2 regions of the Enterobacter sp. JBIWA008 genome follow, and region 1 is predicted to be linked to the other one. Evidence: riboswitches for the same ligand, from Rfam matches in the RefSeq annotation. Region 1 holds a riboswitch; the other holds the start of a gene.
The links. Region 1 has a riboswitch for thiamine pyrophosphate ahead of thiC (phosphomethylpyrimidine synthase ThiC). Riboswitches for the same ligand answer to the same signal wherever they lie in the genome.
Positions count from the first base shown of each region.

Region 2: it holds a riboswitch for thiamine pyrophosphate, as region 1 does, so the genes downstream of both, thiM (hydroxyethylthiazole kinase) here and thiC (phosphomethylpyrimidine synthase ThiC) in region 1, are expected to answer to the same signal.

Region 1 is NZ_CP074149.1:277,726-285,207, reverse strand. It holds gene purD (phosphoribosylamine--glycine ligase) at 1-131, shown strand, start outside; gene KGP24_RS01375 (DUF1481 domain-containing protein) at 174-866, opposite strand; gene hupA (nucleoid-associated protein HU-alpha) at 878-1,150, opposite strand; gene KGP24_RS01365 (YjaG family protein) at 1,337-1,927, opposite strand; gene nfi (deoxyribonuclease V) at 1,969-2,640, opposite strand; gene hemE (uroporphyrinogen decarboxylase) at 2,650-3,714, opposite strand; gene nudC (NAD(+) diphosphatase) at 3,753-4,526, opposite strand; gene rsd (sigma D regulator) at 4,621-5,118, shown strand; TPP riboswitch at 5,173-5,284, shown strand; gene thiC (phosphomethylpyrimidine synthase ThiC) at 5,363-7,258, shown strand; gene thiE (thiamine phosphate synthase) at 7,258-7,482, shown strand, end outside.
Region 2 is NZ_CP074149.1:3,180,437-3,187,918, reverse strand. It holds gene KGP24_RS15330 (diaminobutyrate--2-oxoglutarate transaminase) at 1-276, opposite strand, end outside; gene KGP24_RS15325 (hypothetical protein) at 589-1,023, opposite strand; gene KGP24_RS15320 (YadA C-terminal domain-containing protein) at 1,234-2,109, opposite strand; TPP riboswitch at 2,743-2,839, shown strand; gene thiM (hydroxyethylthiazole kinase) at 2,875-3,645, shown strand; gene thiD (bifunctional hydroxymethylpyrimidine kinase/phosphomethylpyrimidine kinase) at 3,642-4,442, shown strand; gene KGP24_RS15305 (GntR family transcriptional regulator) at 4,485-5,231, shown strand; gene KGP24_RS15300 (PfkB family carbohydrate kinase) at 5,205-6,158, opposite strand; gene KGP24_RS15295 (ADP-ribosylglycohydrolase family protein) at 6,155-7,159, opposite strand; gene KGP24_RS15290 (nucleoside permease) at 7,156-7,482, opposite strand, start outside.

The sequences.
Region 1 (7,482 bases):
CCGCGCTGGGTCATACCGTGGCAGAAGCGCAGAAGCGCGCCTATGCGCTGATGGCGGATATTCACTGGAACGGCAGCTTTAGCCGTCAGGATATCGGTTATCGCGCAATTGCGCGTGAGCAGGGCGAGTAATTTCCCCCTCAACCCTCTCCCTCAAGGGAGAGGGGACTTAAATCAAAAACTCTTTTCGGTCGGCTGCCAGGTGCAGAAGTCTTCGTTCGCCACCAGCAGCAGCTGAGAGCCCTCCGGCGCTTCCAGCCACGCCACACTCACTTCCATTGATGAATGACGCTGACGGCGTTGAATATGTTCGGTTGCCCAGGATTCGAGCTCAGGCTTGACCGTTTGCCCTTCGCAGGTTGTCACCGTTCCATCGGCATGCCAGCGCCCCTGGCGCAGCACAACGCGGCCCAGACGAAGCGCGTCGCTGGTCTGGCGTATTTGTTCGGCACGATAGCGGTAGAGGGCGATTTGATCGCTGGAAAGCTGTTGTTTTTGACCGCTGACTTCGCGCTGCATAAAGCTCAGCTCGCCATGGTCGTCAAAACGCACTTTCACGTGTTCGGGGGTCTTGCTGTAGACGTTCAGTTCAATCAGCGACAGGTCATCTCCCTGCCAGCGATATTCTGCAGTCGACGTATTGCCGTTATGCCACGGACTGAAGGCCGAAAGCAGATGCACTTCGCCGCCGGAATCTTTGCGCCAGATCCTGACCGCGCCCTGGTTGTCCGCATAGCCGCTGGCGGTAAACGGCGGCAGGGAGGTGTCATGGCTGCAGGCTGACAGCAGCAGCATGCCTGCCAGCGCGAGCGTTCCACGCCAGAATGACAAAAGGGGCGTTGCCGCCCCTTCGTTAAAACTGTTCACTGCCACGCGTCTTACTTAACTGCGTCTTTCAGTGCTTTACCAGAAACAAATGCCGGCACGTTAGCTGCGGCGATTTTGATTTCTTTACCGGTCTGCGGGTTGCGGCCAGTACGCTCAGCGCGGTGGTTCACTTTGAAGGTACCGAAACCAACCAGTTGTACAGCATCACCTTCTTTCAGAGACTCAGTAATAGCAGCCAGGGTAGATTCCAGAGCAGCTTTAGCCTGCACTTTAGACAGATCAGCCTTGTCCGCAATTACATCAATCAGTTGAGTCTTGTTCATAAGTTATCCTTTCAATGTGTTTATCGCTTGCTAAGCATCGAGTGCGACGAAAATGCCAAAAAAGCACTCTCCTGCATACACGCACCGATAGCCACTTTTTTTCGCCCCCCAAATGTAGACCAGACAAGGGGCGAAAGGGAAGAGTCGAGGAGCGACAAAACGGGCGTTATCTCAAGTTTTATTATCTCATTGGTTAAAAATTATACCAATATTGCTCTCACCAGCCTCTCGTAAGTCCGCGCGCAGCCCTTTTATCAGCTCAATATCGCGTTCTTCACACTCTGCCAGCAGGCGGAAAATTTCCCACTGAATGTCCCATTCTTGCTCAACCGCCGGGTTCGCACGCAGCTCTTCGTCGGTCATCTCGCGACCTTCCTGGGTCATTTCCAGCATCGCGACGGTCGTAATAGATGCCTTACTAACTTCAATAGCGTGCTCCAGCGTTTCACCGCTCAGACGAGAGTGAACCAGTTCGCTTAACGCCACGCAGGCATCAATCGCCGGGTAGACACCGTACAGGTCAAAATCATCCGCAACCGGAATCGCCTCTTCAAGCTTTTCCAGCTGGGAGTCGAAGTTCACCTTCGCGTCTTTCACCGTCAGCGTTTCCCAGATCAGATCCAGAATGCGGCGGTAGATATGGCCATCACCAAAGCCCGTTTCCTTACAGAACGCGGCATAGTTGGGATACATGCGCTCGCACAGGCAAGCCATAAACGTCACGTGCTGCCAGCTTTCAAGTTTCTCAAGGCGCAGGTGAATCGGGTTTTGTAGCATGATGATCTCTCGAATCGAAAATTAGGCGCAGTTTACCTGAATCATCGCTGAATTTCCTGCCAACGAACAAAAGCCGGACGCGAAGATGCCACGGCGTCTGCCCAACGCGTCGGTTCCGGCAAGCGGTAGCCCTTGATGCAGCGCTGTACCCACGCCAGGGCGCTGTCCATGCTCACCCGGTGCCCGGTGGCGATAAAGAGCGGGTTACAGCGCGCCTTGCTGCGCCAGACCCAGGCTAGCTGCTCACCTTTATGGATAAGCGGCGCCAGCGCACCCGGCTCGGCTGAAAGTGGTTCAAACGCGCCGCACAGGCGTTTCTTGGCGACGCCGATGGTCGGTACATCCGCCAGCAGCCCAAAATGGCTGGCAACACCTAAGCGGCGCGGGTGTGAGATACCGTGTCCATCGACAAACAGCAGGTCAGGTTTTTGCGAAAGCTCCTCCCACGCTGCCAGCAGCGCGGGATATTCGCGGAAGGAGAGAAAGCCCGGGATGTACGGCATGGTGGTCGCGATGCGCGCCACCTTGTATTCCACCAGCTCGAGCGAAGGGTACTTCAGCACCACCATAGCCGCTCGCGTCACTTCCCCACCCTGCTCGAACCCGACGTCCGCTCCGCCAATGTACTGCGGAGGATCCTTATCCAGACGATCCTCGCGGATCACTGAGGAAGCCAGTTCGATTTGCTGAGCGCGTAGCGACGCGAGATCCATAACCACTCCTTACTTGTGATACTGGGCAGATAGCCGGTGCACCGCCTCCACAAATACGCCTGCATGTTCTGGCGGCACATCCTGATGAATGCCGTGGCCGAGGTTAAAGATGTGGCCTTCACCCTGGCCGAAACCAGACAGTATAGTCGACACTTCTTCTTCAATGCGGGCAGGCTGAGCATAGAGCATGGACGGGTCCATATTGCCCTGCAGCGCCACTTTGTCGCCCACGCGACGGCGCGCATCGGCGATATCGGTGGTCCAGTCGAGACCCAGCGCATCGCATCCGGTGGCCGCCATCGCTTCCAGCCACTGACCACCACCCTTGGTGAATAGCGTCACCGGCACGCGGCGGCCTTCGTTTTCACGCAGCAGGCCATCGACGATTTTGTGCATGTAATAAAGCGAGAACTGCTGATAATCACGACCGGTCAGCACGCCGCCCCAGGTGTCGAAAATCATCACTGACTGCGCGCCCGCCTTAATCTGCGCGTTCAGGTAGAGCGTAACGCTCTTCGCGAGCTTGTCGAGAAGCGTATGCAGGGCCTGCGGCTCGGCGTACATCATCTTCTTAATCACGGTAAAGGCTTTACTGCTGCCGCCTTCCACCATGTAGGTTGCCAGCGTCCACGGGCTGCCGGAGAAACCAATCAGCGGTACTTCGCCTTTCAGCTCGCGGCGAATGGTGCGCACCGCGTTCATCACGTAGCCCAGCTCGCCTTCCGGATCGGGGATCGGCAGCTTATCCACGTCGGCTTTGCTTTTGATTGGGGAGGTGAAACGCGGGCCTTCACCGGTTTCGAAGTACAGGCCAAGGCCCATTGCATCCGGAATGGTCAGAATATCCGAGAAGAGGATCGCAGCATCCAGCGGGAAGCGGCGCAGCGGCTGGAGCGTCACTTCGCAGGCCAGCTCGGCGTTTTTGCACAGCGACATAAAATCGCCCGCCTGCGCGCGCGTGGCTTTGTACTCCGGGAGATAGCGTCCCGCCTGGCGCATCATCCACACCGGGGTGACATCAACGGGCTGGCGCAGCAGCGCACGCAGATAACGATCGTTCTTCAGTTCGGTCATTTTTGCAGTTCCTTAAGCGTCATGGCCTCAGTGTAACACTACTCATACTCGGCCCGACACATCGCCACGGTATCTTCTATCAGCCGGCGCGCCACGGTGCCCGGCGGAGGCAACAGCGGTAGATCGTCGTAGCGATACCAGTTCGCATCCAGCAGTTCTTTCTGGTCGATAACGATCTCACCGCTGTCGTATTCGGCCATAAAGGCCGTCATCAGCGACTGTGGGAACGGCCACGGCTGAGAGGTGACATAGCGCAGGTTCTTCACTTTTATCCCGCTCTCCTCCATCACCTCGCGAGCCACCGCCTGTTCCAGCGTTTCTCCCACCTCGACGAAGCCGGCCAGCACGGTGTGAACGCCGTTGCGATGACGGGTATGCTGCGCCAGCAAAATAGCATCATCCCGGCGGATAGCGACAATAATGCACGGCGCAATTTGCGGATAGTAGCGTTCGCGGCAGTGGCTGCAGAGCATCGCCCACTCGGTTTTGCTCGGACGCATGGTATGACCGCAGTAGCCGCAGTATTTATGCGAGCGGTAAAACTCCGCCAGCTGCACACCGCGCCCCGCCAGCTGGAACAGGCCCACGTCCAGATCCAACACCTGGCGAACGGATCCCAGATCCTGACGACGCGCTTGTTGGATCAACCACACCGGCTCACCCTGCCACTCGCCGATCTTTAGCGCAGGCTGACCCGCGAGATCGAACGTTTCCGCCGCACCGTAGGGCAGTTCTCCACCGGGCAACCATAATTTTTGTTCGTGGCTGACGATCCACCAACCCAGATCTGATTTTTCAATAATACGATCCATATCTATTGCACTACCTTCGCTTCACTGACATGTTGTTAGCATTGTGGTTACATTCTGGATAAGCAGATTCAATCCTACATTTGCGGAGTCGACCATGTTAAACCAGCTGCAAAGCCTGACTGAGCGCGTTAGAGGAAGTAACAAACTGGTGGATCGCTGGCTACATGTACGCAAGCATCTACTCGTGGCTTATTACAATCTGGTCGGTATTAAGCCTGGCAAAGAATCGTTTATGCGACTGAATGAAAAAGCGCTGGATGATTTTTGTCAGGGCCTGGTCGACTATCTGTCCGACGGCCATTTCAATATTTATGAACGCATTATCCGCGAAATGGAAGGGACAACACCCTATTTAGCGGCCAGCAAGCTCTATCCGCTGCTGGAAGCCAACACCCAGCAGATCATGGATTACTATGATTCCGCGCTTGAGAACGCCATCGATCACGATAACTATCTCGAGTTCCAGCGGGCGCTTTCCGATCTCGGTGAAGCGCTGGAAGAGCGATTTACGCTGGAAGATAAGCTGATCGCCCTCGTTCTGGACAATGATTTGAACATCAGTAACGAAGAGAACGTCGCGCGCCCTGCTTGAGTTCTTTATCGTTAACGAGTAATTTACAACCATTCGCCCCTCTCACGAGGGGGATTTTTCTTGTCGGAGTGCCCAGCGCCTGAAAGCGCGGGCTGAGACCGTTAATTCGGGATCCGCGGAACCTGATCAGGCTAATACCTGCGAAGGGAACAAGAGTCACACTGCTGTTGTATCGCCCCTGGGCGATCCTCTCTTGCTTCATCCGTCGTCTGACAAGCCATGTCCTTCACTTTTGGAATGAGCTATGTCTACTGCAAAACTGACCCGCCGCGAACAGCGCGCACAGGCCCAACACTTCATCGACACTCTGGAAGGCAGCGCTTTCCCGAACTCGAAACGCATCTACATTTCCGGCTCGCAGTCCGATATCCGCGTCCCAATGCGCGAAATTCAGCTCAGCCCGACGCTTATCGGCGGCAGCAAAGATAACCCGCAGTATGAAGACAACGAAGCCGTGCCGGTATATGACACCTCCGGCCCGTACGGCGATCCTGCTGTTGCCATCAACGTCCAGCAGGGTCTGGCTAAGCTGCGCCAGCCGTGGATTAATGCGCGCAACGACTGCGAAGAACTGAGCGTGCGCAGCTCTGCGTACACCAAAGAGCGCCTGGCCGACGACGGTCTGGACGAGCTGCGCTTTACCGGCTTGCTGACGCCAAAACGCGCTAAAGCGGGCAAATGCGTGACCCAGCTGCACTACGCGCGCCAGGGCATCGTCACGCCGGAGATGGAGTTCATCGCCATCCGCGAAAACATGGGTCGCGAGCGCATCCGTAGCGAAGTGCTGCGCTACCAGCATCCGGGTGAAGGCTTTGGCGCTCGCCTGCCGGAGAACATCACGCCGGAGTTTGTGCGTGACGAAGTGGCCGCCGGGCGCGCAATTATCCCCGCCAACATCAACCACCCGGAATCTGAGCCGATGATTATCGGCCGCAACTTCCTGGTGAAGGTCAACGCGAACATTGGTAACTCTGCCGTCACCTCCTCCATCGAAGAAGAGGTGGAAAAGCTGGTCTGGTCCACGCGCTGGGGCGCGGACACGGTAATGGATCTCTCCACCGGCCGTTATATCCATGAAACCCGCGAATGGATCCTGCGTAACAGCCCGGTACCGATTGGCACCGTCCCGATTTATCAGGCGCTGGAGAAGGTCAACGGCATTGCCGAAGACCTCACCTGGGAAACATTCCGCGACACGCTGCTGGAGCAGGCTGAGCAGGGCGTGGACTACTTCACTATTCACGCGGGCGTGCTGCTGCGCTACGTGCCGATGACGGCGAAGCGTCTGACCGGCATCGTCTCGCGCGGCGGTTCCATTATGGCGAAGTGGTGCCTGTCCCATCATCAGGAAAACTTCCTCTACGAACACTTTCGCGAGATCTGCGAAATCTGCGCCGCCTATGACGTATCCCTGTCACTGGGTGACGGTCTGCGCCCGGGCTCCATCCGCGACGCCAACGACGAAGCGCAGTTTGCCGAGCTGCACACGCTGGGCGAACTGACCAAAATCGCCTGGGAGTATGACGTGCAGGTGATGATTGAAGGCCCGGGACACGTGCCGATGCAAATGATCCGCCGCAACATGACCGAAGAGCTGGAGCACTGCCACGAAGCGCCGTTCTATACCCTGGGTCCGTTGACCACGGATATTGCTCCGGGCTATGACCACTTCACCTCCGGGATTGGTGCGGCGATGATTGGCTGGTTCGGCTGCGCCATGCTCTGCTACGTGACGCCGAAAGAGCATCTCGGCCTGCCAAACAAAGAGGACGTGAAGCAGGGGCTGATCACCTACAAAATTGCCGCTCATGCGGCGGATCTGGCCAAAGGCCACCCGGGGGCGCAAATCCGCGATAACGCCATGTCGAAGGCGCGCTTCGAATTCCGCTGGGAAGACCAATTCAACCTGGCGCTGGACCCGTTCACCGCCCGCGCTTATCACGATGAGACCCTGCCGCAGGAATCAGGCAAAGTCGCACACTTCTGCTCAATGTGCGGGCCAAAATTCTGCTCGATGAAAATCAGCCAGGAGGTGCGCGACTACGCCGCCGCGCAAACCATTGAAGTGGGTATGGCTGACATGTCTGAAACCTTCCGCGCCAAAGGCGGCGAAATCTATCTCAAAAAAGAGGAGGCGTAATGTACCAGCCCGATTTCCCGCCCGTCCCCTACCGTTTAGGACTCTATCCGGTGGTGGACAGCGTAGCGTGGATAGAGCGCCTGCTGGAGACAGGCGTTCGCACCCTCCAGCTGCGCATCAAGAATAAACCCGATGACGAGGTGGAAGCCGATGTGGTTGCCGCAATCGAGCTTGGGCGTCGGTATAACGCCCGCCTGTTTATCAACGACTACTGGCGGCTGGCC
Region 2 (7,482 bases), 1.9 Mb from region 1:
GTGTAACGGCAAGCCGCTGGTAATGACATTTTGGATGCTTTTCAGCACATCAGGATGGTTATGGCCAAGCGCAAGGGTTCCTGCGCCTGCTAAACAGTCAAGGTATTCTTTATTATCTGCATCGGTGATCCACACGCCTTCTGCTTTAGCGATGGCTAAAGGCAGTTTGCGCGGATAACTCCTGACGTTAGATTCAAACTCGGCCTGACGGGCCAGATAGGTTTCGTTGCTTTTGTGGGCATCTACGGTGTCAATACGGACTTTATCCGTCATCATATCACTCCTACAACCGCCGCTTCGTTATGAGCCACGATTGAATAAAAAGTTAAAAAACAGATGGGGCCTGAAAAAAACGCCGCCAATATAGAGCCTTTTGCCACGGGGCTCAATGGTTAATTTGTTTACTGTTTTGTGACATGGCGCTCAGGGGAGAAGATATCCCCTTTTTTAGGAAGAAAATTGCACTTTATGGTAAAGAAAAACAGCCTGTTACGTGTGTTCTACCCTGACTGTAAATTCATAAAAAAGAGTGTGACAAATCGTGCCATTCGCTGACCGAAAAGGAGGCAGACTGCCTCCTTGTTATCTTTATTTCTGCGACACCTGCAAAATGCCGTGGTTACGTCCTGCCGTCTTATTCCAGGACGCCGTGGTAATGCCGTTCTCATCAAGGCTTAGCGATATAACAAAACCATTACCGTGAATTTCATAGAAATGAGCATTCAGACGTTTCACGGTGGCCTTTTTACCGTTAATGGTGGCGTTAAAAAAGCCGTTTGAAATCGTGGCGTTAACCGCATCCGATGTGAAAGTGGCTTCACGCAAAGGGTCGTGGACCTTAGCTGGTGCGTGCTGCGCCGCATTTTGGGCTTTTGTTTTGTGGATATCACAAGAGCCGTCATTCGCGTTCATCTCAGTACATCCTGAACGTTCTAATTGAGCACGATAGTGCGCATTAATGGCATGAGCCGGTGTTGTCGCTACCGTCAACATCAGTGCAATCAATATTAATTGAGTTTTCATAGCTAAATTTTTCTCCACCTTATAAAACGCACAGATAATAGGAGACGTACATCATGCCGACCCAAATGCCGACACCAATGAGCATCAGATGCAGGGTCGCTGAAAGAATGATATATCTGAGCATGTTTTTTCTGTCATCGCGATTCTTGCCAGAGGCAAGCGGGTTATTAACTTAATGGCGTCAGTTAATAATGCTTCAGTTGTATTTAGTTAAAAGCCCATTCCGACGCCAACTGATGCTCCCATATTATTGGCGGTATCATCAGAGAAGCTCACTTTCGCGATGACATGTGAACTAAAGTTAACGGATGCCCCGACGGCAATGGCGCTTTCACTATTGTATGTAGCTCCGCCAGCAGAAAACATAACATGCTGATTCGTTTGTACTTGCGGTAAACCTGCCATCGCCATGGCTCCTGAAATACCCGCATTGGCTTGCTTCTTATTATTATCCACTTCATCGTGCAGTGATTTAAATTGCTGGTTGGTATTATTATTCATTGCCTGTAACGTCTGTTTCGTTGCCAGCAGATCCTGAGCGGTGGCGGTAACCGCCTGGGTATTATCAGCCACTTTAGTTTGTGTTGCTGCGTCTACCTGCATGCGCGTCACGGTGGTCGTCACGCCATCTTTGCCATCTACGCCGTTAGTGGGTTTAGGGGCATTTTCCAGGCTATTAAGACGGTTATCTTGCACTTTATTAACGTTCTCCATATTGCTAATTTCTGTGCCGTTCGTCGTGACACCCTGTAAAGCAGCATCGCTTTTTTGATTGGCGGTATCTGCAAGCGCACCAGCAAGTAAGGCTTTTTGGTTAGCCTCATTTGTGGCTTTCTCAATAACCAAAACACCTAATTTAGTGGATTGAAGGTCACTATCCACCTGCGTTAAGCGATTTTCAGTTGAGAGATCGCGAGCAATACTATCATCCTTGTTTTGCGTAATTTGGTCTTGATGGTCATTCACAATATTTGTGATTGATGCGTCATCCCAAACGGCAGCAGCAGCGTCAGTAATATTCATGGCGCTACCTGCTACCACCCCCAATACAAAAACAGAAACAACAGATTTATTTAAAACTTTCATTCGAAGGACTCACATCATTAACGTTTTGAAAAACAAATTTAAGCAGAACAGTTTTTGCCATAGTGAGCATGTGGTTATCTGTATTTCCGTATGTCAATACAGGATATTTATTGCCCGGAGCTTTTTTAATTGCGTGAATAAACTATCAATTAAACTCAAATTAATGATTTTGATCTAAATCATAAATGATATGAATAAATGAAAGGTCAGGATGCGGTATCGAGGAGATTTATTTAATGTATACATTAACTTATGGATTGTTCGATAAATCAATGTGAGCGTTAAGCTATTGATGAAAGTACAAATGTTTAATAGAGTTAAATAAATTAATACCTTCTTATTCTTTCATGCGAAAGAAGTTTTCATATCTTATAAAAGCAGAAGAAGCACGTAATAAAGAACAAAAATAATAGACACAATAAAAGTGCGTAATAAAGTTTTTCAATAACGTATTAACAATTATCGAACCAGAATTAACTAAAGCGTAATAAATGTAGGTAAATGAAGGGAAAGAACGACTGGAGATTTCCGCTGTAACAAACGGGGTGATAAATCGAAACTCCTTGCGCCTGGCCTACGGCCGCGGTTACACTACCTAACGTTAATGAGTTTGATAACTCACTGTTTTAAAAGTATTTTGACTCGGGGTGCCCTTCTTTGTGAAGGCTGAGAAATACCCGTATTACCTGATCTGGATAATGCCAGCGTAGGGAAGTCAGATGCCTTCCCGGTCATCGCTTCTTCACGCAAGGCAGGAGCGAACCCATGCAGCCTGACCTGCTCGATTTACACGTTTTACACCACTTCCGAACCCGTTCTCCGCTTACGCATTGTATGACTAACGACGTCGTACAGACCTTTACTGCCAACGTTCTGCTGGCGCTTGGCGCCTCGCCGGCGATGGTGATTGAGGCGGAAGAGGCTGAACAGTTTGCCGGCATCGCCGATGCATTGCTGATCAACGTTGGTACGCTGACCTCACCGCGTGCCCAGGCGATGCGTCGGGCGATTGAGAGCGCGGTCGCTGCAGGCAAGCCCTGGACGCTGGACCCGGTTGCCGCGGGCGCCCTGACGTTCCGCACCCGCTTTTGCCATCAAATCCTGGCCCTGAAACCGGCCGCCATTCGCGGCAATGCCTCCGAAATTCTGGCTCTTGCCGGAATGAGCGCGGGCGGACGCGGCGTCGATACAACCGACACCGCAGCCAGCGCGGTGCCCGCCGCACAGGCGCTGGCTCGCCAGACCAATGCCGTTGTGGTAGTCACCGGTGAGGTGGATTACATCACTGATGGGCAACGCACCCGCACGGTAACGGGCGGCGATCCGCTGATGACGCGCGTGGTGGGAACCGGGTGCGCACTCTCTGCCGTTGTGGCGGCGAGTTGCTCACTGCCGGGCGACAGGCTGGATAACGTCTCCGCCGCGTGCGGATTTATGAAGCGAGCCGGAACGACAGCCATTGCGCATTCTCGTGGCCCAGGCAGTTTTGCCAGCGCGTTCCTGGATGCGCTCTACACGCTGGAGGAACTGGCATGAAACGGATTAACGCCCTGACCATAGCCGGCACCGATCCCAGCGGCGGCGCGGGTATCCAGGCTGACCTGAAAACCTTCTCCGCCCTTGGCGCATACGGCTGTTCCGTCATTACCGCGCTGGTGGCGCAAAACACGCGCGGCGTGCAGTCGGTTTACCGTATCGAGCCGGATTTTGTTGCCGCGCAGCTGGATTCAGTGTTCAGCGACGTGCGCATCGATACCACCAAGATCGGCATGTTGGCCGAGACCGACATTGTGGAAGCGGTGGCCGAGCGGCTTAAACGCTATCAGGTGCGAAACGTGGTGCTGGATACCGTCATGCTGGCAAAAAGCGGTGACCCGCTGCTCTCCGCCTCTGCCGTCGAGACGCTGCGCAAAAAGCTGCTGCCGCAGGTGGCGCTTATCACGCCCAATCTGCCGGAAGCCGCCGCGCTGTTGGGCGCATCGCATGCGCAAACGGAACGCGAGATGAAAGAGCAGGGGAACGCGCTGCTGTCGATGGGCTGCGGGGCGGTGCTGATGAAGGGCGGCCATCTGGATGACGCTGAAAGCCCGGACTGGCTCTTTACCCGCGACGGCGAAGTGCGTTTTACCGCTCCGCGCGTGCAGACCAAAAACACCCACGGCACGGGCTGTACGCTTTCGGCCGCGCTGGCGGCGCTGCGCCCGCGGCATGAAAGCTGGGCCGATACGGTGCGCGAAGCGAAAATCTGGCTCTCGGCGGCGCTGGCAAAAGCCGATACTCTGGAAGTCGGTCACGGTATTGGGCCGGTACACCATTTTCATGCATGGTGGTAAGCCGTATACTGGCAGGATACATCACGCCTGAGAAAAACAGAGATGGAACAAGCGCATACCCGGTTAATCGCTCAACTGAATGAACGGATCGCCGCGCCCGACAACACGCCGCTGTACCTGAAGTTTGCCGAAACGGTAAAAAATGCGGTGCGAAGCGGCATGCTGGAGCACGGGAACATTTTGCCCGGCGAGCGCGATCTGAGCCAGTTAACCGGGGTGTCGCGCATCACCGTGCGAAAAGCGATGCAGGCGCTGGAGGAAGAGGGGGTGGTGACGCGTTCCCGTGGCTATGGCACGCAAATCAACAACATCTTTGAATATTCGCTAAAAGAGGCGCGCGGCTTTTCCCGGCAGGTGGTACTGCGCGGCCAAAAGCCTAATACGCTGTGGGTCAACAAGCGGGTGGTGAAATGCCCGGAAGAGGTCGCAAGCCACCTGTCGATCCCTCCGGACAGCGAAGTCTTTTTGCTCAAGCGCATTCGCTATGTGGATGAAGATGCGGTGTCGATTGAAGAGTCCTGGGTACCGGTTGGGCTCATTCCCGATCCGGATGCTATAGGGATTTCACTGTACGATTACTTCCGCAGTCAGAATATTTTCCCACAGCGTACCCGTTCACGGGTAAGCGCCCGCATGCCGGACAGCGAGTTTCAGGCGCACATTAAGATGGATGAAAAAATACCGGTGCTGGTGATCAAGCAGGTCGCGCTTGACCAACAGCACCGGCCGATTGAGTACAGCATCAGCTACTGTCGCAGCGATCTATACGTCTTTGTGTGCGAGGAATAATTCGTCGCGAGTCGGGGCGCAGTCCCCGCCGCGGTGGCTGACCACCCAGGACGCCACGGCATTCCCCAGCAGAACGGCGTCTGCCAGTGACCATCCCGTTGCCAGCCCGGCAAGCGTGCCGCCCGCGTGGCTGTCGCCAGCGCCTATGGTGTCCACAACCGTCGCCGGGAAAGCCGGAACAACGCCCGCGTCATCGCCGTTATACCACGCGGCGCCGTCTTTATCATGGCGCACAATCAGCGCGGCGCCGAAACGCCGCTGCCACTGAGCGCCCAGGGTTTCTACTTCAACTTTCAGCCTCTCTGCGGCAAGCTCCGCTTCCTGACGATTTAGCGACACGATCGGCCTGCAGGCCATAATCCGCGCCATCAGCGCGTCGGGGATATCCGCAATGCGGGGGCCGAAATCGATAAACGCCGTCACGTCCCGCAACCCCTCCAGCCAGCGTGTCAGCAGCTCGCCGCACGGCGAGGCCAGCTGATAGCCGGATAAATAGACCAGGCTGTTCGACGGGATGTTAAGGACATCAAGCCAGCGCTGCTGCCACTGGTTCTCCACGCCGCTAAAGGACATAAAGGTGCGCTCGCCGTCTGGCTCCACCAGCGCCAGGCACCAGCCGTTGTCGCCGGTTTCGGCCTCGATGGCGCTATGCAGATCCTGCTTTGCCATGGCGTTGCGGATGATATCCGCCCAGACGCCGTGGCCGACGGGCAGGGCGTTTTGCGAGGCAATGCCGAGCCGCTTCAGGGCGATGGCAATGTTCAGCGCGCAGCCGCCGATATTCACGCCCTGCTGTTTGAGCTCGATATCGCACCCGCGCCAGGGCAGGGCGTAGGCGTCGGCGATGACGTCAATCACCGCCGCGCCCAGCACCGTTACCGGCCGCGCGGCGCGCAGGGTGTCGAGACGTTGGGCAAACGAATTCATACGCCCTCCCTTTGCTCCCGGTAGTGCAGCAGTTTCTCGCAGTAGTGGCCGAAATCGAGCCGGTTGACGGCGTCGAGCTCGGCTTTGAGCGCCGGCTCAATGGCCTGCACGCCGTGGAGCGCCCCGCAGATGGCCGTCGCCATTGCGCCAATGGTGTCTGTGTCACCCCCCAGATTGGCGCATAAAACCGCGCAGCGGTTCGGGTCGGTTCCCGCCAGTTCTACCATCGCAATGGCCGCCGGAACGGACTCAATGGTGCTGGTTCCGGCCCCCACGAGCTGGTACACCTGCTCGCTGGCGGACTCAACCCCGTTGGCTTCCCGCACGGTCTTAAGCGCCAGCTCAATACGTGCCGCCAGCGATGCGCTGAAGGTGGTGGTTTTCGCCTCCTGCGCATAGCGGGCGATACCCGGCAGCGCATCGACGATGTTCTGCCAGCTTTCGCCGTCGATAGCGCGGGAAACCGCCCAGGCAATAACCACCGCGCCGGCAATGGCGAGGTCCGATTTATGGGTCGGGCTGGAGGCCAGCGCTACCTGCTCAACAAAGTGTTCCAGACGCGTGGCCGGAAGCAGGCAGCCCAGCGGAGAGGCGCGCATCGCCGCCCCGTTGGTCACGCCGTTGTTTTCCAGCTCGCTAACCGGCTTGCCGTCGCGAATCGCGTTAAGCGCGATTTTGGAGGTCGGGCCGAGCACGTTCTTATTAAACGCGTCGAAATCGAGCGCCCAGCGCAGAATATGCTTGCCGATAACGTCCGCGTTGATGTCTCCCTCACACTCAATAATCGCATCCGCCAGGCACAGCGCCATTGAGGTATCGTCGGTGAACTCTGCCTGTTTGAAATAGCAGGCCGCATTATTCTCTGCCGGACCGGGTAAGAAGCGGTTAATCCAGCCGAAGTGCGCCTTGACGCGCTTTCTCGGCCACAGCTCCGACGGCATGCCCATCGCATCCCCTAACGCCTGCCCGTAAAGGGCACCGAGAACACGTTCTTGTTTCATTTAACTTCCCCTTGTGTCAGCGCGGTATCGCCATCAACCACCTCAATTGCGGCGATCTCTTTATCCGATTCGCGGAAAAACAGCATAAACAGCACGGCAATCACGGCAATCATGATTGCACCAAACGTCCACATGCCGGCCCAGTTGAAGGTCAGCCCATTCACCGGCTCTTTGTATGCGAACATTTTTTCCATCATCACGCCGCCCAGACGGTAGCCCAGCAGGCTACCAAAGCCCTGGCAGCACAGCGTAATCAGGCCCTGCGCGGCGGTGCGCATGTGCACCGGCGCTTTTTTATCCACGTAGATGTACGCGGTGACGTA